Regions from separate parts of the Streptomyces malaysiensis subsp. malaysiensis genome, predicted to be linked through region 1. Evidence: riboswitches for the same ligand, from Rfam matches in the RefSeq annotation. Region 1 holds a riboswitch; the other holds the start of a gene.
The links. Region 1 has a riboswitch for cobalamin ahead of metE (5-methyltetrahydropteroyltriglutamate--homocysteine S-methyltransferase). Riboswitches for the same ligand answer to the same signal wherever they lie in the genome.
Positions count from the first base shown of each region.

Region 1 (11,939 bases):
CGCACGGCCGCGGGCGCCCTGGGCGCCGGCGCACTCGCCGCCGCGGGCGGCCGGGCGGCCGCCGCCGCGCCCGCCGGCTCCGGGTCACCCGCCACCGCCCGGCTCGCACCCTCGCCGGACGTGCACATCTTCTACTACCCCTGGTACGGCAGCCCGCAGGTCAACGGCTCATGGCGCCACTGGGAGCAGGGCGGCCTCACCCCGCCCGACCGGATCGGCTCCGACTTCTACCCGGCGGCCGGCGCCTACGACTCCGGGGACCGCGCCGTGGTCGACCGCCATATGGGCTGGATGGCCCAGGCCCGTACCGGGGTGCTGGTCACCAGCTGGTGGGGGCGGGGCGGTTACGAGGATCAGCGGGTGCCGCTGATCCTGGACGCGGCGGCGGCCCGCGGGCTGAAGGTGGCCTGGCACATCGAGCCGTACGCGGGCCGCACCGCGCAGTCCGTGGTGGACGACATCGGCTATCTCATCCAGCGGTACGGCGGCCACCCCGCCTTCTACCGGGACACCGCACACGGCGACCGCGGCGCGTACTACGTCTTCGAATCCCTGCGGATCGTCGACTGGACCCCGCTGGACCAGGTGGCCGACCGCGCCATCGTGCTCGCCCAGACCACGGATGTGTCGAAGGTCGCGCACTTCGGCGGCATGTACACCTACGACGCCATCGCGGCCGGCAACAATCCGCAGTGGGCCGGCCCGGCCGCGTACTGCCGCGACCACGGCATGGTCTGGGCACCCTCCATCGGCCCCGGCTACATCGACGACCGCGCCGTGCCCGGCAACACCACGCCCACCCTGGAGCGCGACAACGGCGCCACCTACGACCTGGAGTGGAACAACGCCCTCTCCCCGGCCAACGGGGGCCCGCCCACCTGGGTCTCGATCACCTCGTTCAACGAGTGGCACGAGGGCAGCCAGATCGAGCCCGCCACCGCCACCCCGCCCACGGCGCTGAGCTACCGGACCTATGGCGGGGCGTACGGGAGGACGGGCCGCGAGGCCGAGACGGCGTATGTCGACCGCACCGCGTACTGGGTGGGCCGCTTCGAGGCGGCGCGCCGCCGCTGAGCCGTTGCCGGGCCCGCGCCGAGCCGTCGTCGGGCCGTCGGGCCCGGGGGCGCCCCCGGGCACTCGCTGCGCGGGTGGACCCGCCGGGCGGACCCGGTCGGCGGGTCCGCCCGGCACATCCGCTAGGCGACCGGCCTGGTGGGCCGGTTGGGGGTCAGCGCGATCTCCTTCTTGAGCATCCGGCCGCCGTCACCGGTGAGGCGGAGGTAGTAGTCCGAGGAGCAGACGGTCCCGTCCTCGTCCAGCGCCCAGATCCCCGAACCGGCCGGGACCATCGAGGCGTTCTCCGCCGTCTTGGCTATCTGATTGCCCTCGTTGTACTCGTCGAACATGGAGATGTAGATGCCCTGTGCGCCCACCCGCACCATGTTGTAGAACTGCCGCCACATGAAGTCGCCGTGCGCGCGCTGCCGCGACTGGGTGTCCCCGGGGAGCACACACGGCTGGTAGTCGACCCCGTTGGCATTGCAGTCGGCCTGGTCCGGGGTGTTGACATTGGTGAAGAAGCGGTCGGTGTCGGCGATGTTGCCGATCCGTCCCACCATCCACGGCGACAGCATGTTGAAGGCGTGGTAGACGCCGATGTAGCCGGGGCGTGAGTCCTCGTTGCCGGAGCGCCAGTGGGTGGGGACCCCGCCCATCACATAACACCCCTGCGACTTGAACCAGTTGACGACGTCCAGGCAGTCCGCGGCCGACCAGGGCTTGTTGCCCTCGTTGAAGCCGAAGCCCCAGATGCCCACCACCGGCTTGCCGTTCTGTCTGGCGTAGGCGGAGGACGAGGTGTGGGCCTTCATCTTGTTGGTCCAGTCCTGCTTCATCTGGCCCTTCATGTCGAGCCAGCCGGTGGCGTCGTACATGATGTAGAACTTCCGGCCGTACTTCTCCGCCGCCGAGCGGACCTTGGTGGCCATGGCGTCGCGCGTCGGCCCCTCCGGGCTGAAGGGGTTGAAGCGCTGGAGGGCGGCGGTGTCGATGTTGTACTGCTGCATCCAGCGGAAGTGGGTGTCCACGGTCTGCTGGTCGTAGGAGGAGAACAGGTTGGCCGGCTGGCCATTGTTGAGGTTGTTGTAGTCGGTTTTGTAGCCCTTGGTGTAATCGCGCATATCCGGCCAGCTGTGGATGCCCGTGTTGCTCGGCGACGGCGGCTGGGACATATTGGCGGCCCAGTGCCACCAGCCGTTGATCGGGGCGCCATCACCCGCACAGGCGAACCAGCCCTGATAGCCGACGGTGATCTTGCCGACGACGTCTCCGGGCGGACTGGCCGCGGTGGCGGTGCCCGTCGTCAGCCTGGCGGCGCCCAGCGCGCCGAGCGCCGTGGCGCCGAGTGCGGAACCGATGAGATGGCGGCGTGAAATACCCATGGGGGCCTGCCTTTCCGGCAGTGAGCGGCTTGTGTGGGGTGCTCGCTGCGGCGGAGCGTAATATCGCATTAACGATTCCGCAATTTAATTGACGAAAAGCCGAATTCCGGCGGAAGCGCTTTTCGTCGTTTATGTGCCATGCGCCATACACCGGCCGACCGGGACGTTCGAGGTCGCCGTGGCCGTGGTGGTACGGACCGCGCCGAGGGTCAGTGGCTGCGGGTGCGGGCGCCGCCGTACTGCTCGTCGGTGACCTTCTCCAGCCAGGTGGTCTCGGGGCGGTCGTCACCCGGGCCCTCCCACATCGCCAGGTGCTGCATAAAGCGGTCCGGCGGGGCACCGTGCCAGTGCTCCTCGCCGGGCGGGCAGGTCACGGTCTCACCGGGGTGGGCCTCGAAGACGGTGCCGTCGCGGGTGCCGACCAGGGCGACGCCCTCCACAACGTGCAGGGTCTGGCCGACGGCGTGGTGATGCCAGGCGGTGTGGGCGCCCGGGGAGAAGCGCACCATGTTGGCGCGCATCCGGGAGGGTTCCTGGCCGACGTAGACGACGTCGAACCACACATCGCCGGTGAACCAGTCCGCGGGGCCCTTCGTGGTGGGCCGGGGCGTGATGAACTTCAACGTGCTCCTGCTTTCTTTCGCCTTTTCCGGTGGCGCGGTGTCCAGGCTCGCACCTGCACCCCCGTGTGCCGATGCGCGCGGAGGAGGAGTTTCCCCCTGGCACGGAAACGCGCTGCGACAAAGCTCTCCCCCTCGGCGGGCCGTCGGGCGGTGCCACACGGGAAGCCTTGAGCCCCGGCTCACACCTCAACCGGTTGGGCGAATTCCCGAAGGCCGGCCGTGCGGGCGGTGCGCGGCGCCGGGGGTGGTGTGCGGCACCCCGTGGACCAGTGCATAGGGTGAGCTCCTGTCAGGACAACAGCGGCAACGGGGGACACGGTGCGGAAAGAGGCGGTTCGGTACCTTCGCTGTCCGCACTGCTCCGGTGCCATGGCGATGACCGACGGCACACTGCGGTGTCCCCTGGGGCACAGCTTCGACGTGGCGAAGCAGGGGTACGTCAATCTGCTGCCCGCGGCCGCCAGGTTCAGCGCGGACACCGCCGCCATGGTGGCGGCCCGCGCGGACTTCCTGGCCGCCGGTCACTACGCGCCGATCGCCGAGGCCCTGGCCGCGCTGGCGCGCGCCACGGCACCGGTGCCGACGGGCGGGGACCCCGGCTGTGTCGTGGACATCGGCGGCGGCACGGGGTACCACCACGCCCGGGTGATGGCCGAGTTCCCCGGCCACGAGGGCATCCTGCTCGACATCTCCAAGTTCGCCGCCCGCCGGGCCGCGCGGGCACATCCCCGTATCAGCGCGGTGGTGGCCGACGCCTGGGACGGGCTGCCGATCGCCGACGGGGCCGCGTCGGTGGTCCTCAATGTCTTCGCACCGCGCAACCCGGCCGAGCTGCGGCGGATCCTGCGCCCCGAGGGCGTTCTGCTGGTGGTGACGCCCCGGCCCGATCATCTGCGGGAACTGGTCGAGGCCCTGGGGCTGCTACGGGTGGACGAGCAGAAGGACGAGCGGCTCGCGGACCGGTTCTCGGCGTACTTCACCGAGGTGGCCCGGGAGCGGTCGCGGAGCACCATGGCACTGGACCACAAGGCCGTGCCGCGGCTGGTGGGGATGGGGCCCAACGCCTGGCACCAGCACGGTGAGCGGCTTGAGGAGCGCATCGCGTCGCTGCCCGAGCCCTGCGAGGTGACGGTGTCCATCACCCTCACCGCGTACCGCCCGCTGATCTGACACCGCCGGGCCCCGGCCGTACCCGCCGTCAGGTCCGGAGGGTGTATCCGCCGTCCACGCGGATCGTGTCGATACCGCTGATGTACCGGGCGCCACAGCGGTCCTGGGGCAGGACGAGCTGAGGGCCCGCGCGGTCGAGCGGGGTGTCGTCGATGGTGACCGCGAGCAGGACGGGCGCACGGCCGAAGTCCGGGTCGATCTCGGCCCAGGACAACAGGGCGTGGTGGCCGTCCACTCCGTGCACGGCGATCAGGAAGCGCAGCCGGTCCTTGCGCCGGGCCGGATCGAAGGCGGGGCCCGCGGAGACCAGGACGTCATGCAGGAACGGCCCGGTGAAACGGTGGCGCTGAATCCCGCTGGTGGCGCAGTCGAAGCTGACCCGCACCCGGTGCTGGGGCCAGGACAGCAGCTCGGACACCGTCATCCGGGCCGGGCGGCTCACATCGCCGGTGAGGGCGACCTCCGCCATCGGACCGGCGGCCGTACCGGCAGCTGCGAGGGAGTCGCTCACGGGCTACCACCTCCTGGTGGACCGTTACCCGAACACCCATCCCGCGCAAACGCACATGCCATGCCGATAGACCAAAGATCCGGCTCATACGAGGAAGTTCGAGCGATTACCCTCGCACCTGCGGTAGGGCGATGGAATCGGCGGCGGCCCGGACCCCTGAACCGCGGGCACCGGCCCCGGCCACCGTGGACGAGTGTGGCGACGCTCGTACGACATCCGATACCTCCGGCGGCACCGCGCACGCCCTGCCCACCGGCGGAGGACGGACGGCGCGTCGGCGGACGAGCCGACGGGATCGTCTTCGCCCATTGGGGGGACGTTGAGCCGCGATCCGCCCGACAAAAGGGCACCATGCATGCGAAGCCGGTCATATCCGGCCGCTCATCCTCAGCAAGGAGTTCCCATGCGTATGCGGACCGCTCTCACCGCCCTCTCCACGGTCACCCTCGCCGCCGCGTCCCTCGCCGTCGGCGCGGCCGGCGCCATGGCGGACGACACGCCCGATGTCTCCGTCACCAACTCCAGCAGCACGTCCATCCCCGGCCCCAACGTGTGCGCCAGCAATCAGTTCTCCTTCGTCACCGTCCCGGTCAATCTGGTGGGTGCGTCGGACTCCGGCGCGTGCTGACCCCCCGATGACGCGCGGCTGACCACGCGCGACCGATCACGCGCGACGGACGCGGACCGGCCCGGAGGCGCCGCCCCCACGAGCCGTACGCGGCGGTGCCCCGGCCGGACCTGCCGGGGCACCGCGTGTCCCACCTCACCTTCCGTATTCCGGACGGGACCCGCACACCGCCGGACGGCACCGTAGGCTGGCGGGTGCAGCTGGTTCGCCCCGTCCGCCAGGCGGGACGCGTCGCAAGAGGGAACCCGGTGGGAATCCGGGACTGCCCCGCAGCGGTGAGCGGGAACGACCGCCGTCACAACGCACTGGGTCCGGTGAGAGGACCTGGGAAGCGACGGCCAGTAGATGTCCTCCGAGGAGGATGTGCCCGCGAGTCCGAAGACCTGCCATCTGCCCGCGTACGGACGACTCGTGCGCGGACATCCCGGTGACCTCGAGGGCGGGTCGGCGTACACACCAGGCGGGACGACCGCGCGTTTACCGCGCGAGGTCGTGGCGTCAGGTCCGTCACCCTTCGCGTCCTCGTCCCGCCGCCGGGATCTCAGGGATTCATCTCGCGAAGGAGATCTCCGTGACCACCGAGTCCGCTGCCGCGGCAGCACGGGCCACCGTGTACGGCTACCCCCGTCAGGGGCCGAACCGGGAACTGAAGAAGGCCATCGAGGGCTACTGGAAGGGCCGTGTCACCGCCGGCGCGCTGAGGGCCACCGCCGCAGAACTGCGCCGTGCCAACTGGCTCCAACTGGCCGGGGCGGGCATCGACGAGGTCCCCACCGGGGACTTCTCGTACTACGACCATGTGCTGGACACCACCGTGATGGTCGGCGCGATCCCCGACCGCCACCGCGACGCCGTCGCCGCCGACCCGCTCGACGGGTACTTCGCGATGGCGCGGGGAACACAGGACGTCGCACCACTGGAGATGACCAAGTGGTTCGACACCAACTACCACTACCTGGTACCCGAACTGGGTCCGGACACGGTCTTCACGGCCGACTCCGCCCGGCAGGTCGCGGAACTCAGGGAGGCCCTCGCCCTGGGCCTCACGGCGCGGCCGGTCCTGGTCGGGCCCGTCACCTATCTCCTCCTCGCCAAACCCGCCCCCGGCGCCCCCGCGGACTTCGAGCCACTGACCCTCCTGGACCGGCTGCTCCCGGTGTACGCCGAGGTCCTGGCCGACCTGCGGGCGGCCGGTGCCGAATGGGTGCAGCTCGATGAGCCCGCCCTGGTCCAGGACCGCACACCGGCCGAGCTGAGCGCCACCGGCCGCGCCTACCGCGATCTCGGCGCCCTCGCCGACCGTCCGAAGCTGCTGGTCGCCTCGTACTTCGACCGTCTCGGCGAGGCCCTGCCCGTACTGGCCAAGGCCCCGGTCGAGGGGCTCGCGCTGGACTTCACGGAGGCCGCGGCCGCCCATCTGGAGGAGCTGGCCGCCGTCGGCGGCCTGCCCCGTAAGCGGCTGATCGCCGGTGTCGTCAACGGCCGCAACATCTGGGTCAACGACCTGGAGAAGTCCCTGGCCACGCTCGGCACCCTGCTGGGCCTGGCCGGCCGGGTCGATGTGGCCGCCTCCTGCTCACTGCTGCACGTCCCCCTCGACACCGCCGCCGAGCGGGACATCGAACCGCCCATTCTGCGCTGGCTGGCCTTCGCCCGGCAGAAGACCGCGGAGATCGTCACCCTCGCCAGGGGCCTGACCCGCGGCACCGGAGCGATCACCGCCGAGCTCGCTGCCAACCGGGCCGCCCTCGCCTCCCGCGCCACCTCCCCCATCACCCGCGACCCGGCCGCCCGCGCCCGCGCCGGCGCGGTCACCGACGCCGACGCCCACCGCTCCCAGCCGTACGCCGAACGCGTCGCGGCCCAGCGCGCACACCTCCGCCTCCCGCTGCTGCCGACCACCACCATCGGCTCCTTCCCGCAGACCGGCGAACTGCGCACCGCCCGCGCCGAGCTGCGCGAGGGCCGGATCGACAGGGCCGGGTACGAGGAGCGGGTCAGGGCCGAGATCCGGGAGGTGATCTCCTTCCAGGAGCGCACCGGCCTGGATGTGCTGGTACACGGCGAGGCCGAGCGCAACGACATGGTCCAGTACTTCGCCGAACAGCTCACCGGCTATCTCGCCACCCGGCACGGCTGGGTCCAGTCCTACGGCACCCGCTATGTCCGCCCGCCGATCCTGGCCGGTGACATCACACGCCCCGAGCCGATGACGGTGCGCTGGACGGCCTACGCCCAGTCCCTCACCGAGCGCCCGGTCAAGGGCATGCTCACCGGCCCCGTCACCATGCTCGCCTGGTCCTTCGTCCGCGACGACCAGCCCCTCGGCGACACCGCGCGCCAGGTCGCCCTCGCCCTGCGCGAGGAGGTGAACGACCTGGAGGCGGCCGGGACCTCGGTGATCCAGGTGGACGAACCCGCGCTGCGCGAAACCCTCCCCCTGCGGGCCGGGGACCGGCCCGCCTATCTGGCCTGGGCGACCGAAGCCTTCCGCCTCACCACCGGCGGTGTACGTCCCGGCACCCAGATCCACACCCATATGTGCTACGCCGAGTTCGGCGACATCGTCCGGGCGATCGACGACCTCGACGCCGATGTCATCAGCCTGGAGGCCGCCCGCTCCCATATGCAGGTGGCCCGCGAGCTCGCCACCCACGGCTATCCGCGCGAGGCCGGGCCCGGTGTGTACGACATCCACTCCCCGCGCGTGCCCAGCGCGCGGGAGGCGGCCGAACTGCTCCGCACCGGCTTGCGGGCCATCCCCGCCGAACGGCTGTGGGTCAACCCCGACTGCGGTCTGAAGACCCGCGGCTGGCCGGAGACGCGCTCCGCACTGCGCAACCTGGTCGCCGCGGCCCGCACCGTCCGCGGTGAGCTGCCCGCGTCCTGACGCGGACGACCGGCCGGGGCCGGAGGCGCCATGCGCTCCGGCCCCGGCCGGTCGACGCGGGCATGGACGCGGACGTCACGGGCGCGGTGCGGAGGCGCCGGTGACGCGGAGGAGGTCCAGCTTGCCCGCGTCGCTGCTTCCGGTCGCCGCCGTGTAGGTGACCATGCGCAGATCCGCGCCGGGCACGATGAGCACATCGCAGTCGAGCAGGATGTCGCCGACCTCCGGATGCCGGATCGTCTTGCGGTCGGCCGTGTGCTGCGCGGCGGCCGGCCGGGTGGCCCAGTGCCGTGCGAAGGCGTCGGACTCCGCCCGCAAGTCCCGTACCAGGCGTTCGAGCCGGCCATCGGCCGGATAGCGGGAGGTGGCGTCCTTGAGGTCGGCGACGATCGAGGCTTCGAAGGCGCCTCGTCCGTGCTCGAAGCGGATGCGCGGCATCGAGGCGCCGACGCCACCGCCGCCGCCGAACAGGGCGCGGGCGAGGTTGCGTTCGGCGGCCGGGAGGACCGCGGGGTCGCCGTGCAGGGCGCTCCACATCGCGTTCCACCACACCAGGGTCCAGTCGGCGGTGAACACCCCGATCGGGACATCGCCCAGGCGCGCGGCGAGCCGCTGGATGCCCGGGGGCACATGGGCGCTGACCGTCCCGTCCCGCGGCGGCAGCAGCCCGGCGCTCCGGTACAGCTGGTCACGCTCCTCGCGGGAGAGCTGGAGGGCGCGGGCGAGGGCGCCGACGACCTGGTCGGAGGGGTGCTTCGCACGCCCCTGCTCCAGGCGCAGGATGTAGTCGACGGAGAGCCCGGCCAGCTGGGCCAGCTCCTCGCGGCGCAGCCCCGGGGCCCGACGGCCCGCGGTCGTGGCGAAGCCCGCGTCCGCCGGGGCCAGGCGGTCGCGCCAGGCGCGCAGCAGCGCGGCGAAGTCGGAGCGGGAGGAAGCCATGGGCCCATTCTCGCCGCCCGGCGCCGGATCAGCCTGGGTACTGCCAGTCCTGGTGACGGGGACGGCACTGGCCGGCGCCCGCGGAGGCGGCGAACGTGGAGCCGCCGCGCCCGAGCCGGGCGCCATCGGCCGACCGTGAAGGAGCCTTCCATGTCCGCTACGAAGCACACCATCGTGATGACGGGCGCGAGCCGCGGAATCGGCCGTGTCGCCGCGGAGCACATCCTGCGCCGTTCGCCCGACGCCCACCTGCTGGTCGTCGCCCGCGAATCCCCCGGCGCACACGCCTCGTCCGGCGCCCGGCTCGCCGCCGAACTCGCCACCGGCGGGCATACGGTCTCGCATATCCCGGCGGACCTCGGCTCGCTCGAGAGCGTCCGCTCCGCCGCCGTCGAGATCCGTGACCGGCTGGACCGCGGTGGCCTGCCACCGCTGCGCGGCTTCGTGGGCAACGCGGGCATGCAGTACACCAACGCGCTGACCGAGTCCCCCGACGGATTCGAGGCCACCTTCGCCGTCAACGTCCTGGCCAACCACCTGTTCGTCCGCGTGCTCCAAGAACACTTCGCCGCCCCCGCCCGGATCGTGATCACCGTCAGCGACACCCACTTCGGCGACTTCAAGCACAACCTGGGCATGGTGCCCGGCCCGGTCTGGAACGCCCCCGACGTCCTCGCCCGTACGGGCGCCTTCCCCGCGCCGGGCAGCACGGCGGGCGGGCGCACCGCGTACTCGACGAGCAAGCTGGCCGCCATCTACCTCGTGCACGAGTACGCGCGCCGGCTTCCGGCCGGGGTCGACGCCATCGCCTACAACCCCGGTTTCGTCCCCGGCACCGGCCTCGCCCGCAACGCCGGGCCCCTCTCCCGGTTCGCCATGCGGCGCATCCTGCCGGTGCTGGCCCTCACGCCGTTCGCCACCGGCCGCGGCGCCGCGGGCCGCTACCTCGCCGATGTCGTCCTGGGCACGACCGCGGCGCCGACCGGCTCCTATGTCGACCGCACGGAGGTGGCGCGGTCGTCGCGGGAGTCCTACGACCCGCGGCGCGAGCGGGAGCTCTGGGACGCCGTGGAACGGTTCACCATGGCGCACGCCGCCTGAGCTCCGGAGGTCCGGACGTCCCCCGGGCGTGCGGTCCGGGCCCATGGGTCCGGATCAGCCCTGCTCCGCGATCACGTCCGCCAGCCGACCCGGCATGGACAGGAACGGTGAGTGCGAGGAGTCGAGCGCCACGACCGCGGTGGGCTCGTCCGGGAAGGCCGCGTCGGCCTCGGCGATGAACTTCCGCTGGAGGGCCGGGCGTACCGCCATGTCGCGTGCGCAGGTGATGTAGGTACGGGGGACCGATCCCCAGCCGTCGCGGGTGAGGGTGGTGGTGCCGAACGCGATACCGGCCGGGGCGTCGGGCGTCAGCAGTCCGAGGGCGGCGTCCGCGAGGGTCCGGTCGACATCGCCGTAGAACGCGTTCCGCAACCGCTGCCGATACTCCGCGTCGTCCGAGCCGGGGTCCAGCCTCAGTGCCCCGATCGCGGCGGGATCGGCCCGCATGCAGGGCCGGACAAGGCTGCCCGCGCTCTCCGGCATCCGGAGGTAGGCGATGGCCGGGATGTCCGAGGCGGGCATGGCCGCGCTGAGATACACCGCGCGGGCCACCAGCTCGGGTGCCCGCTGCGCGGCCCGCGTCAGCACGGTGCCGCCCATGCTGTGGGCGATCACCGTGACCGGGCCGCCCCGGCCGATCTGCCCGAGCTGCGACACCAGGAGGTCGCCCGCCTGGTCGAGATCCACGTCCGCCAACGGCGAGACCTCGGTGGCCAGCGCCTCCTCGTCGACCGGGCGCCGGGTGGTCCATGCGGGCCTGCGTGCGCGGAGCCCATGACCGGCCATGTCCACGGCGACGGCCGCACGGCCGGTCCCCGCCAGAGCGGCGATCACCCCCGTCCAGCACCAGGAGCCATGCCAATTGCCGTGCAGAAACAGCAATGGGGTGGGTGGAGTGGACATCGTCGTTCCCTTATGTCGTCGGTCCCCGGGTGCGGTGCGTCACCGCGGACCGCGGAAGGCGTCCCGCACCTCCCGCACCAGCGACGCGGGCTGCTCCAGTCCGGGGAAATAGCCGCTCTATCCATTTTGTGCCACGACCGCGGAGACCGTACGGAAGTGGCGCGGCATCGGGAACGGAGAGGGCGAAGGGTTCGATAGCGGGCGTCGCTCCGCCCGTGGGGTATGGCTCACTGATCGCGATAGGCCGACGGCCGTACACCGGTGTGCCGCAGGAACGCCGTGGACAGTGAGCCGGGGCTGCCGAATCCGCACCGCGTGGCGATCTGCGCGACGGACAGCCCATCCGCCCGGAGGAGCCGCTGCGCCTCCTCGACGCGCAGCCGGGTGAGGTAGCGGTGGGGAGTCTGGCCGGTGGCGTCCTTGAAGACCCGGATGAAGTGGTAGACGCTGAAGCCGACCTCGGCGGCCATGTCCGCCACCGTCAGGGGGCCACCCAGCCGGTCCCGCATCATCGCCACGGCCTTGTGCACCCAGGGCCCCTCGGCGCCCGGTCGGCTCTCCTCGGGTGGCCGGAGGCCGCGGGTCAGCACGTGCACGGCGAGGAACGTGGCCGCGGACTCCGCATACAGATCGTCGCCCTCACCGGCCGCGCCCAACGACCGCAGGGTGTGTTCCACGAGCGGATCCCCCGAGGCCACCGCGGCGGCCATCCGCTCGTAGTCGATCCGCGCCC
Region 1 is NZ_JBEZNG010000013.1:110,382-122,320, forward strand. Features, by position in the region: gene AB0E24_RS25165 (glycoside hydrolase family 99 protein) at 1-1,074, shown strand, start outside; gene AB0E24_RS25170 (glycoside hydrolase family 99 protein) at 1,197-2,441, opposite strand; gene AB0E24_RS25175 ((R)-mandelonitrile lyase) at 2,651-3,064, opposite strand; gene AB0E24_RS25180 (putative RNA methyltransferase) at 3,383-4,234, shown strand; gene AB0E24_RS25185 (molybdopterin-dependent oxidoreductase) at 4,263-4,745, opposite strand; gene AB0E24_RS25190 (hypothetical protein) at 5,149-5,373, shown strand; cobalamin riboswitch at 5,558-5,778, shown strand; gene metE (5-methyltetrahydropteroyltriglutamate--homocysteine S-methyltransferase) at 5,945-8,263, shown strand; gene AB0E24_RS25200 (helix-turn-helix transcriptional regulator) at 8,339-9,202, opposite strand; gene AB0E24_RS25205 (SDR family NAD(P)-dependent oxidoreductase) at 9,353-10,303, shown strand; gene AB0E24_RS25210 (alpha/beta fold hydrolase) at 10,358-11,206, opposite strand; gene AB0E24_RS25215 (AraC family transcriptional regulator) at 11,434-11,939, opposite strand, start outside.

Region 2 (11,939 bases), on a different contig from region 1:
CCCGGATGGCGCCCGCATCTTCGCGGCCGGTTTCTCCGGTGAGGAGGACTGGGACGTCGAAGGTGAGGTGACCGCGGCGCTCGACGCCTTCGGGATCACCCCGGAGCGGGCCGCCGCCGTCGGGGTCGACCCCGCCCAGCCGCCGCGGAGCTTCGCGTGGGACGCCCTGGCGCGCCTTGCGCTCAAGGCCGTTTCGCCGACCGACCGGCGCGGCCTGATGGCCTCGGTCTTCCGGGTGCGGCACACCGAGGACGCCGTCGTGGCGATGGAAGACACCTGGTTCGAACGGTAACGATCCGGGAACCAGTCAGTTTTGACGCGGACACGCCGAGCAAAACCCCGGGGCAACACGCGCCCCAGCCACTAGCGTTGGGCCGCCGTCGGCGCGACCGACACCCGGACGCAGCCTCGGAGCCGCCTCACGCGCCGCGGTCTTGAACGGGGGCTCCAGGGGGAGGGCGCACGTTGAACAGCCTCATATCCCAACCCACTCATCCACGGCGCCTCTGGGCGCGCTTGGCGGTCGCCTTCACCGCGGCCAGTGCCGTCACGCTGGCCGGTCTGCCCGGCCTCCACACCGACGAGGCCGAGGCCAAGCCGCGTACACAGCGCTGTGACGAGAAGTACCTGGGCCAGAAGTTCGACCGCACTCCGGCGAACTCCGGCCCCCCGGACAACCTGGAGTACGACCCCTGGCCCAACGACGAGACGTACACCTACGACAACCCGGCCAAGGCATACGACGGCGTCCTGCCGCCGACGGAGAAACAGCTCGAGAAAGCGGGCACGGATTACCGCAAGTGGCAGCGGATCGCCAATAAGTCCGGCAAACCGGCGGACCGCGTCATGGAGATCTACGCCCGCTTCCAGGAGCAGCGCGACCGCGGCGGATACACGGACTTCAAGCGCTATCTGGACGTGAAGTACATCGGCAAGCCGGGCAACAACTACCGCGGCGAAGCCTTCATGGCCCGCATGGTCAAGAAATACAACATGATCGGCCCCGACTGGTGGTGCGAGGACCCCGTCGACTACACCGACGAGGACGGCAAGAAGAAGCGCCGCTGGGTCGACGCCCGCAACCGGCGGACCAATGTGCACGTCGAGGGCAAGTCCAACGGCGAGGTCAAGCAGGGCCAGATCGACGCCGATCGGCAGATCGCCAAGCAGAACGAGAAGGTCACCAACCGGTACCTGACCGGCGCGCGCACCGACCAGGGCACCAAGGACCGGGTCTCCCAGCTCAACAAGGACGTCCAGCAGTACCGCGGCACCACCCGCACGGTGGCCGGGATCAACGAGCGCCGCTCGAACGCGATCGAGCGCACCCGGAACCCGAACAACTACACGCGCTATGACCCGCGGTTCAACCCCGACCCGCGCAAGAACGGCATGCGCGGCCCGATCATCGACCAGGCCCTCCGGTCGGGGAAATCCCTGGAAGAGGCCCAGAAACTCCAGCGGATCTACAACAACAACAATTCCCGCGGCTATTTCATGCGCGGCCCCGGCGGCATCGACTTCTCCAGTCTCGAACTCAGCTACGTGGGCGCCCCGGTGAAGGGCAAGGGCTTCAACTATTCGATGAAGGCCGACTACGCCAAGAACCCCGACACCAACCCGGGTTACGGCGGGGACGCGAAGCTGACGATGTCCTCGGACGCCATGTTCACCTGGCTGGCGCTCACACCGGACAAGTTCTGGGTCAACCTCAACCCGGACCAGCCCGAGACGATCATGGACAGCAAGTTCGCGTCCACCGACGCCGGCCGTGTGCTGCTGGAGGCCGACCTCCGGCTCAAGCACGACTTCTTCAAGGCCATGGACCCCAAGACCGACACCGGCAAGGCCGCGTGGGACGGCCTGGTCAAGCGCAACGGCTGGCCGTGTCTGAACTCCGGCCGCAACTGGATCGAGCCCAAGACGGCCAAGGTCCGTGAGCAGGACGGCGGCGTCTACATCCTCGACGCGCCGCTGAAGCTCAAGTCGGAGTACATGGACATCAACACCCCGGGCCCCGGCGGCGGAAGGTCCTGCGCCGAAGACCTCACCAAGGCCGAGATCGAGCACAACGAGCGCGTCCTCAACAACACCGTGGTCCCGCTCGTCGAGAAGTGGATCAACACCGAGCCCCAGTACGCCGATCTGCGCCGGGTCTACAACGCCCGGGTGGCGGCCGAGTACATCCGCCGCAAGGACGCGGCGTCGCCGACGGACTTCCACGGCATCATCGACAGCAACGACGTCAAGCGGTGGCCGCTGCGCGCCCCCAACCAGGACTGGGACAAGCAGCAGGTCTTCGACAAGTACCGGAAGATCTTCACCGAGGGTGAGTTCAAGTACGAACTCACCAAGGGCCAGGAGGTCTGGGTGATCACCGTCGGCGGTGTGGACTTCTCCAAGGCACCCAGGCGGAACATCAACCGCAGCCAGTTCAACCTTGAGCACCGCGGTCTGGACAAGACCACCAAAACCTCCACCGGCGCCGAGACGACCTACCAGGACACCGAAACCGCCTATCTCGGGGGCACCTCCGGCAAGCTCCCCGACGGCGACGACCCCGATCCGACCCCGACACCCACACCGACCGACAAGCCCACGGACAAACCCACGGACAAACCGACCGACCAGCCGACCACTCCGGCGCCCGACCCGTCCACCCCGGGCGGCGGGGACGCCAGTCAGCCGCCCGCGACCAAGGACCCGGACGGGAACCTCGCCGGCACCGGCTCCAATACCCCGGTGGGCCTGATCGCGGGCATCGCCGCGGCGCTCGCGGCAGCCGGCGGAACGCTGGTGTGGTGGATGCGCCGCCGGAGGAGCACCGAGGACAGTTAGGCGGACTCGTTAGGGGTTCGTCCAGCTCGACGGCGACGCCGGTCACCGGGCTCTGTGGAACGAGACCCGGTGACCGGCGCTGGGTGCCGGATGCGCACGGCCGGACGTATCAGACGTAGAGGAACCCGCCGGGGACGGTGACGGTCCCGAAGGCGGTCACCAGGGTGACGGTCGCGCTACCGGGCACCCCGGGCGGGGTGGTGCCGGTGACCGTGGTGGCGGTGGCGGTCACACCGGTGGCGGGCACGCCGTTGAACAGCACCCCCAGCACACCACCGAGGTTGGTGCCGTTGACGGTGAACGCGGTGCCGCCGGCCGCGGGCCCGGTGGCGGGGGTGATGCTGGTGGGCACCGGAGCGGGCGGCGCGACGAAGTAGGTGAAGCCGCCGGGGACATTGGCGGAGCCGCCGGGGCCGGTGAGCGTGACGGTGACATGGCCGCCCGCGGGCGGGCCCGCCGGGGTGATGCCGATCAGGGTGGTCCCGGCGGGGTTGATGGTCAGGATGGTCGAGGGGGTTCCGCCGAAGGTGACGCTGGTGACACCGGTCAGATTGGTGCCCGTGATCACGTAGACGGTGCCGCCGGTGGTCGGGCCCACGGTCGGGGTGATGGCGACGGCGACGGGCGGGGGCGGGGCCACATAGGTGTACGGCTGGCTGTTGCTGGTGCCTGCGGTGGTGGTGACGAGGACCTGGACGGGTCCGGGCGCGTGCGGCGGGGCTATCACCACGATGACGTCGTTGGTGGGGTTCCCCGGCCAGCCGCCACCGGGCCAGCCGCCCCCTCCGGGCCAGCCACCGCCGCCGCCCCAGTCGCCCTCTCCGGACCAGCCGGGATTGCTCTGGCTGACGATCTGGGCGGGCACGCCGCCGAAGGTCACACTGATGACGTTGCGCAGGTTCTGCCCGGTCAGCTGGACGAGGTTGCCACCGCTGGTGGGGCCCGAGTTGGGCACCACGGACAGCAGCAACGGCGGCCCCGCGGTCGGTGAGGGCCAGTTGGCCGCGGTGGGGGCGGCGGTCGCTAAAGCGGTCGAGGTCATGGTCGATCCTCCCGGGGAAGGGTTCGGGTGATGTGCGCCGACGGCATGCCGATGTCGTGGGCGAGCCCATGTCGTGGGCAGGCCGCCGGTCAACGCCTCGTCGTCACCGCGCGGTCGCGGCACGTCGGCGGCGGTGGCACGGTGAGGAGAGCTGCCGGGCGGCCGGTCGGGGCGCGGGAGCGGTGCGTGAAGGAAGTCGGAGCCATGGGACGTAGGCCCGGCTCCTGACGTGGCCGATGAGGTATGGGACGGCCTCGGCGGCCACGTTTCCAGTTATCCACGCCCCTGCGTATCGCTCAAGGCCCTCAGGGCGTCCATCACTCGTTTGGCGCATCAGGGCGTGGCCGGCGGCGCGCTTGTATGACAAGCGCTCGGCTATTCGGGGGAACGCGCGACGGAGGTATGGCTTGCCGTTGCCCGCCATGCCTCTAATGAGTGATATCGGCACTGCCGACCCGCGCCTGACCACCTGGGGAGGGGGCGATCCGATGAGCCTCGCCGCGTTCCTTCTCGCCCTCGGCACCACCTGCCGGATCACCCGCTTCATCACCAAGGACACCCTGGCGGCCGGGTTCAGAACCTGGGTCGCCGACCGCTTCGGCGACGACTCCCGGGCCTCCTACCTGGTCAACTGCGGTTGGTGCACCAGCATCTGGGTCGCCGCCGCCATCGCCGTCTACGCCTCCTTGCTGCACACCACCGCGTGGTTCCTGCTGCCGGCCACCGCCCTGACGCTCTCCTACCTCGCGGGGCTCGCCTCGCGCTGGCTGGACTGACACCGACCCGAACACGACTCGCGACCCGATGGAAAGGAATGACGGCCATGGCCTGCAACTGCGGCGGAAGAGCGCCCCAATGGACGCCTCAACCCACTGTCGTCTATGAGTTGAAGCTGCCGGACGGCACGGTCCGGCGGTACGTCACCCATCAGGAAGCCGACGCCGCCAACAAGCGCGCGGGTTCCATCGGAGTGATCACCCCCGTCACCCAGTGACGGCGGAGATCCGCGCCCGACCCAGGCAGCCCGGCTGTCGGTGGTCTGCGGCAGACTGCGCGCATGGATATCACAATCAGGCACGCGCGGGACGAGGAACTGGACGGGATCGGGGAGCTCACCGCTCAGGCGTATCTCGGGGACGGGCTGCTGGACTTCGGGGACAGCGATCCGTATCTCGCCACGCTGCGCGATGCCCGGCGCCGGGCCGCCGATTCCGAGCTGCTGGTCGCGGCGGACGCGGCGAGTGACGAGGTGCTGGGGGCCGTGGCGTTCGCCGAGTACGGCGGGGCGTACGCGGAGCTGGCCCGGCCCGGCGAGGGCGAGTTCCGGATGCTGGCCGTGCGGCCCGAGTCGCGGCGGCGCGGGGCGGCCGAGGCGCTGGTGCGCGCGTGTCTGGACCGGGCGCGCGCGCTGGGGCTGAAGCGCATAGTGATCAGCAGCCAGCGCTCGATGACCGCCGCCCACCGGCTGTACGAGCGGCTGGGGTTCGTACGGGCCCCGGAGCGGGACTGGGCGCCGCTTGCCGGGACGGACCTCACCCTCTGGGCGTTCACCGTGGAGCTGTGACGACGAGCGCCGCACAGCCCCGGCCACGGCCGCCACCCGCCCCGGGCCACCGGCCACCGCGCGCCCCAGGTCACGGGCCGCCTCGGGAACGCATTAGCACATTCATACGAAACTCCGCACCTCCCGACACTAGATATGGGGGTGCGTGCGTCGGGCGGCACAAGATGTATGCTCGTCCTCGCTGTCGCCGCAGGGGAATCCGGTGGGAATCCGGAACTGTCCCGCAACGGTGTACGTGTGCGCTTATGCGGCGTACCCGTGAGTCCGAGCACCTGCCGACGGCCTTGCGTGAACACGTCCCCCGGCCTCGTGGGTTGGGCCGATGGACGCTGCGTGGTGTGCCCGGCGTACGAGGAGTGCGGCATCGGCATGCCCGTACGCGCCCATCGCACCACCCCTCGTGGCCCCAGCCCAGCGAGGGAGAGCACCTCAGTGACCATCGCGCCCGCAGATCCGGTTTCAGAGCAGGCGGTTTCTCAGGCAGCGGTCGACGCGCCCGGGACCGCCCTGCTACGGACGCTCACCGGACTCACCGCCGACCTGCCCGCCACCGACCCCGGTAAGGTCGCGGCCGCCGCCCTGCGCGGCCGCCATCCCGGCTCGGACGAGGCGGAGTTGCGCGGGCTGGCGACCGAGGCGGCGGCCGGGCTCATCGCCGAGGAGCCGGAGTACTCCCGGCTGGCCGCGCGGCTGCTGGCGCTCACCATCACCGAGGAGGCGGCCGGGCAGGGCGCGGTCTCCTTCTCCACCTCCGTCCAGGTGGGCCACCGCGAGGGCCTGCTCGCCGACTCCACCGCGGAGTTCGCCACCGCCCACGCCGGCCGGCTGGACGCGCTGGTGGAGCGGGCCCTGGCCGACGGCGCCGACAACCGCTTCGGCTACTTCGGGCTGCGCACCCTCTACAGCCGCTATCTGCTGCGCCACCCCATCACCCGGCAGGTGATCGAGACCCCGCAGCACTTCCTGCTGCGGGTGGCCTGCGGGCTCGCCGAGGACCTCTCGGCGCGGGCGCTGGAGGACGTGGCCGAGCTGTACCGGCTGACCAGCACGCTGTCGTACCTCCCCAGCTCCCCCACGCTGTTCAACTCCGGCACCCGGCATCCGCAGATGTCGTCCTGCTATCTGCTGGACTCGCCGCTGGACGAGCTGGACTCGATCTACAACCGCTACCACCAGGTGGCGCGGCTGTCGAAGCACGCGGGCGGCATCGGCCTTTCCTACTCCCGCATCCGGGCCCGCGGTTCGCTGATCCGGGGCACCAACGGGCACTCCAACGGCATCGTGCCGTTCCTGCGCACGCTCGACTCCTCGGTGGCCGCCGTCAACCAGGGCGGCCGGCGCAAGGGCGCGGCCTGTGTCTACCTGGAGACCTGGCACGCAGACCTCGAGGAGTTCCTGGAGCTCCGGGACAACACGGGCGAGGACGCCCGCCGCACCCACAACCTCAACATCGCCCACTGGATCCCGGACGAGTTCATGCGCCGGGTCGAGGCGGACGCCGACTGGTCGCTGTTCTCCCCGGTCGACGCGCCCGATCTGGTGGACCTGTGGGGCGAGGAGTTCGACGCCGCGTACCGCAGGGCCGAGGCCGAGGGACGGGCGGTCAAGCAGGTCCCGGCCCGCCAGCTGTACGCGCGGATGATGCGCACCCTCGCACAGACCGGCAACGGCTGGATGACGTTCAAGGACGCCGCCAACCGCACCGCCAACCAGACCGCCGAGCCCGGCAGGGTCGTCCACTCCTCGAATCTGTGCACCGAGATCCTGGAGGTGACCAACGACGGCGAGACCGCCGTGTGCAACCTCGGATCGGTCAACCTCGCCGCACACCTGGGCGAGGACGGGCAGCTGGACTGGGAGCGCCTGGACGCCACCGTCCGCACCGCCGTCACCTTCCTCGACCGCGTGGTGGACATCAACTTCTACCCCACGGAGGAGGCCGGGGCCTCCAACTCCCGCTGGCGCCCGGTGGGTCTGGGCCTCATGGGGCTCCAGGACGTCTTCTTCCGGCTGCGGCTGCCGTTCGACTCGCCCGAGGCCACGGCGCTCTCCACGCGGATCTCCGAGCGCATCATGCTCGCCGCGTACGAGGCGTCCTGCGAGCTCGCCGAGCGCCACGGCCCGCACCCCGCCTGGTCCGAGACCCGCACCGCACGCGGGGTGCTGCACCCGGACCACTACACGGACGCGGTGGCCACCTGGCCGGAGCGCTGGGAGGCGCTGCGCACCCGGATGGCGAAGTCCGGGATGCGGAACTCGCTGCTGCTGGCGATCGCGCCGACCGCGACCATCGCCTCCATCGCAGGCGTCTACGAGTGCATCGAGCCGCAGGTCTCCAACCTCTTCAAGCGCGAGACGCTGAGCGGGGAGTTCCTCCAGGTCAACTCCTATCTGGTGGACGACCTGAAGAAGCTGGGCGTCTGGGACGCGAAGACCCGTGAGGCGCTGCGCGAGTCCAACGGCTCGGTCCAGGACCTCTCCTGGGTGCCCGCGGACGTACGGGAGCTGTACCGCACCGCGTGGGAGATCCCGCAGCGCGCCCTGATCGACATGGCGGCGGCCCGCACCCCGTACCTCGACCAGAGCCAGTCGCTGAACCTCTTCATGGCCTCGCCGACCATCGGCAAGCTCAGCTCGATGTACGCGTACGCCTGGAAGCGCGGCATCAAGACCACGTACTACCTGCGCTCGCGGCCGGCCACCCGGATCGCCCAGAGCGCCCGCGGCGGCGCCACCGCCGCCACCACCCCTGCTCCCCTCCCCGTACAGCAGGCTCCGGCCGAGGCCGACGCGATCGCCTGCTCCCTGGAGAACCCCGAGTCCTGCGAGGCATGCCAGTAACCATGAGTGACACCAAGAACCTGCTCGACCCGGGCTTCGAACTGACCCTGCGGCCCATGCGGTACCCGCAGTTCTACGACCGCTACCGCGACGCGATCAAGAACACCTGGACCGTGGAGGAGGTCGACCTCCACTCCGACGTCGCCGACCTCGCCAAGCTCTCCCCCGGTGAGCAGCATCTGATCGGCCGACTGGTCGCCTTCTTCGCGACCGGCGACTCGATCGTGGCCAACAACCTGGTGCTGACGCTCTACAAGCACATCAACTCCCCCGAGGCGCGGCTGTATCTGTCGCGGCAGCTCTTCGAGGAGGCCGTGCACGTCCAGTTCTATCTGACCCTGCTGGACACCTACCTCCCCGATCCGGACGACCGCGCCGCGGCCTTCGCCGCCGTCGAGAACATCCCCTCCATCAGGGAGAAGGCGGAGTTCTGCTTCCGCTGGATGGACTCGGTGGAGAAGCTGGACCAGTTGGAGACCAGGGAGGACCGCCGCCGCTTCCTGCTCAACCTGATCTGCTTCGCGGCCTGTATCGAGGGGCTGTTCTTCTACGGCGCCTTCGCCTATGTGTACTGGTTCCGCTCGCGCGGGCTGCTGCACGGCCTGGCCACGGGCACCAACTGGGTGTTCCGCGATGAGTCGATGCACATGGAGTTCGCCTTCTCGGTCGTGGACACCGTCCGCCAGGAGGAGCCGGACCTCTTCGACGACGAGCTCCAGCGGCAGGTCACCGACATGCTGAAGGAGGCCGTCGAGGCAGAGCTCCAGTTCGCCCGCGATCTGTGCGGGGACGGGCTGCCGGGCATGAACACCGCGTCGATGCAGGAGTATCTCCAGTGCGTGGCCGACCAGCGCCTCCAGCGCCTCGGCTTCCCCGCGGTCTTCGGCTCGGAGAACCCGTTCTCCTTCATGGAGCTACAGAACGTCCAGGAGCTGACCAACTTCTTCGAGCGGCGCCCCTCGGCGTACCAGGTCGCGGTCGAGGGGTCGGTCGCCTTCGACGACGACTTCTGAGGCCGCCCGCCACGGCACAGGGCCGGGCCCCGAGGGGTCCGGCCCTGTGAGGTACCGCACACTCAGTCGTTGGGCACCGTCTCATTGGGCACCGTCTCATAGCGGGCGGTGCCCTCGGCCATCTGCTTCAGCACATCCTTACGGTCGCGCTTGGAGAGCCGGTCGATGTAGAGGTAGCCGTAGAGATGGTCCGTCTCGTGCTGAAGGCAGCGCGCGAAGTAGCCGGTGCCGCGCACCGCGATCGGCGCACCGTCGAGGTCCTGGCCGCGCACCACCGCGTAGTCGGGGCGGGCCAGCTCCGCGTAGGCCGTGGGGACCGACAGACAGCCCTCGTTGGAGTCGTCCAGGACCCGGCGCTCGGCGGGCAGCTCCTCCAGCACGGGGTTGCACACCGCGCCCACATGGCGCACGCCCTCGTCGTCCATGCAGTCGTAGACGAAGACCTTGAGGTCGACACCGATCTGGTTGGCGGCCAGGCCCACGCCCTCCGCCGCCCGCTGGCTGGCGAACATGTCGTCGACGAGCCGTGCCAGCCCGTCGTCGAACACGGTCACGTCCTGACACTCCTTGTGCAGGACCGGATGGCCGTACACGGTGATCGGGCGGGCGGTGCCGCGCTCGCGGTGGGCCCGCTCACGCTCCTCGCAGTCCTCCGTGTCCACGATGAACTCGTCGTCCACCCGCTGCTTCGTACCTTGCTGCGACATCGTCCGCCGTATGCCTTCCCTCAACCGTGATGCGTCGCCCTACAGGGTACGGGCACCACGCGACCGTGCGCGGTGCGCTTACGCGGCGTGACCGGCCCCCCAGCATCGCCATACGACTCCGCCGCACGCGGCGGCACAGATGGCGCGAAACGGCGATCGCCGCCAGAACACCAGGGGCTCCACCCCTGAACCGACGGAATCGGAATCCGGGACTCCGCAGCCCCGGCCCTTCGCTGCCTGGGGCGCAGCCCCGGAACAGGGCCAGGAGCGCAGCCCCGAACGGGACCTGGCGTGCAGCCCCAGCGGGGCCCGGGGCACAGCCCCGGAACAGGGCCAGGAGCGCAGCCCCGGGAACGGGACCTGGCGTGCAGCCCCGGCGGGGCTTGGGACGCAGCCCCGGAACAGGACCTGGAGCGCAGCCCCGGAACAGGACCTGGAGCGCAGCCCCGGCGGGGCCCGGGGCACAGCCCCGGAACAGGGCCAGGAGCGCAGCCCCGAACGGGACCTGGCGTGCAGCCCCGGAACGGGGCCAGGAGCGCAGCCCCGGCGGGGCCTGGGGCGCAGCCCCGGCGGGGCCTGGGGCGCAGCCCCGGCGGGGTCTGGGGCGCTGCCCCAGTTTCGGGAAGGGGCGGGGAGGGGAACAGCCCGCCGCAGGCGTCACGACCCGCCAGCCGCCAAGGCGGTCAGCAGACCTCCTCCAGATCCCGCCACTCACGGGTGTCCGGACTGTCCGCGACCCAGCCATCCAGCAGCCCCCGCACCAACCCGCCGGGCGCCGCGATCCCGCATTCGCGCTCAGGGACCCACAGCGAGCCAGAGCCCGCCATACGGTGGCCCAGCGGCCCGGGGTGGCCCGGCTCACTGTGGTCATGCGGGTCCAGATGCTCGCCCTCGCCCTCGTCGCTGGGCATCCTGCTCTCCGAGCAGGAACGACACAGCAGCCGCACCGACGAAGACCAGTCCTCGGCCGCGAAGCCCGCGTCCGCCGCCAGCCGCTCCAGGGCGTCCCGGTCGGCCTCGGTGGCCGCCTCCAGCAGCACCACCCAGGTCGGCACCGGGGACGGCGCCCACAGCTCGATCTCGTCGAAGACCGGGTACGCGGGGCCCGCGGAGGTCACCCGCTCACCGTGCGGTACGCCGTCGTGCAGCACCACCTCGCCCCAGCGCCGCCCGGACGACGGCAGCGGGATGGACAGCACCTCGATCCGGGCCGGATCCAGCCGACGGCCCCAGACGACCTCGGCCTCGCCCTCCGGGGACAGCCGCACCGCCGCGCTGCCCAGCTCCATGCCGAGCGGCTCCCCGGACGCGGACGCCTCTCCGGGCACCTTCAGCCCGTACGCCTGCCAGGCGCGGCGGGCCAGCGGCCAGTCCTGGAGCGCGGTGGCCGCGATCCCCACGTTCCACCAGTCCGGGGCGCCGGTCTCGCGGTCCAGCAGCGCGACCGCCCGCAGCCCCGCGGCGCGCGCCTGCTCCCAGTCGTGCCGGAACTTGTGCAGCAGCGCCAGGTTGAACCAGGACTCCGACAGCCACGGCTCCAGGTCGGCGGCGCGGGTCAGCAGCGCGCCCGCGTCCTCGTACCGGCCGTCGCCGATGAGCGTGAACGCACGGTCCGTGGCCTGCCGCCATGAGGCGGACGGCCGGTGCCGTACCTTGCCGAAGATCTTCACGATTCCCGCCTGCCGGTATCGAAGTCGTCCCGTACCAGATGCCTTCGCGGACGGCGTCGCCCTCCCTTGAAGACAACCTGCCACACATTCGTGGACATCTCAGCCCGACCCCTCACCCTGCGGCCGGGATGCGAAGCCCACCACACCTCCTTGCCACCGGCCATTCGGCCCGGCACCCCTCTCCTCGCATCCAACCATGCCCCTCCGGAGCCCCGCTCATTACCGGCGAGTTCTCAGTTCTCAGTTCTCACCGGCGCCGGCCGT
Region 2 is NZ_JBEZNG010000001.1:447,003-458,941, forward strand. Features, by position in the region: gene AB0E24_RS01970 (DUF6333 family protein) at 1-292, shown strand, start outside; gene AB0E24_RS01975 (hypothetical protein) at 466-2,838, shown strand; gene AB0E24_RS01980 (IPT/TIG domain-containing protein) at 2,948-3,880, opposite strand; gene AB0E24_RS01985 (DUF1360 domain-containing protein) at 4,312-4,656, shown strand; gene AB0E24_RS01990 (DUF7196 family protein) at 4,704-4,874, shown strand; gene AB0E24_RS01995 (GNAT family N-acetyltransferase) at 4,938-5,444, shown strand; cobalamin riboswitch at 5,579-5,738, shown strand; gene AB0E24_RS02000 (ribonucleoside-diphosphate reductase subunit alpha) at 5,877-8,285, shown strand; gene AB0E24_RS02005 (ribonucleotide-diphosphate reductase subunit beta) at 8,276-9,298, shown strand; gene def (peptide deformylase) at 9,361-10,005, opposite strand; gene AB0E24_RS02015 (tetratricopeptide repeat protein) at 10,689-11,675, opposite strand; gene AB0E24_RS02020 (HD-GYP domain-containing protein) at 11,923-11,939, opposite strand, start outside.
Region 2: it holds a riboswitch for cobalamin, as region 1 does, so the genes downstream of both, AB0E24_RS02000 (ribonucleoside-diphosphate reductase subunit alpha) here and metE (5-methyltetrahydropteroyltriglutamate--homocysteine S-methyltransferase) in region 1, are expected to answer to the same signal.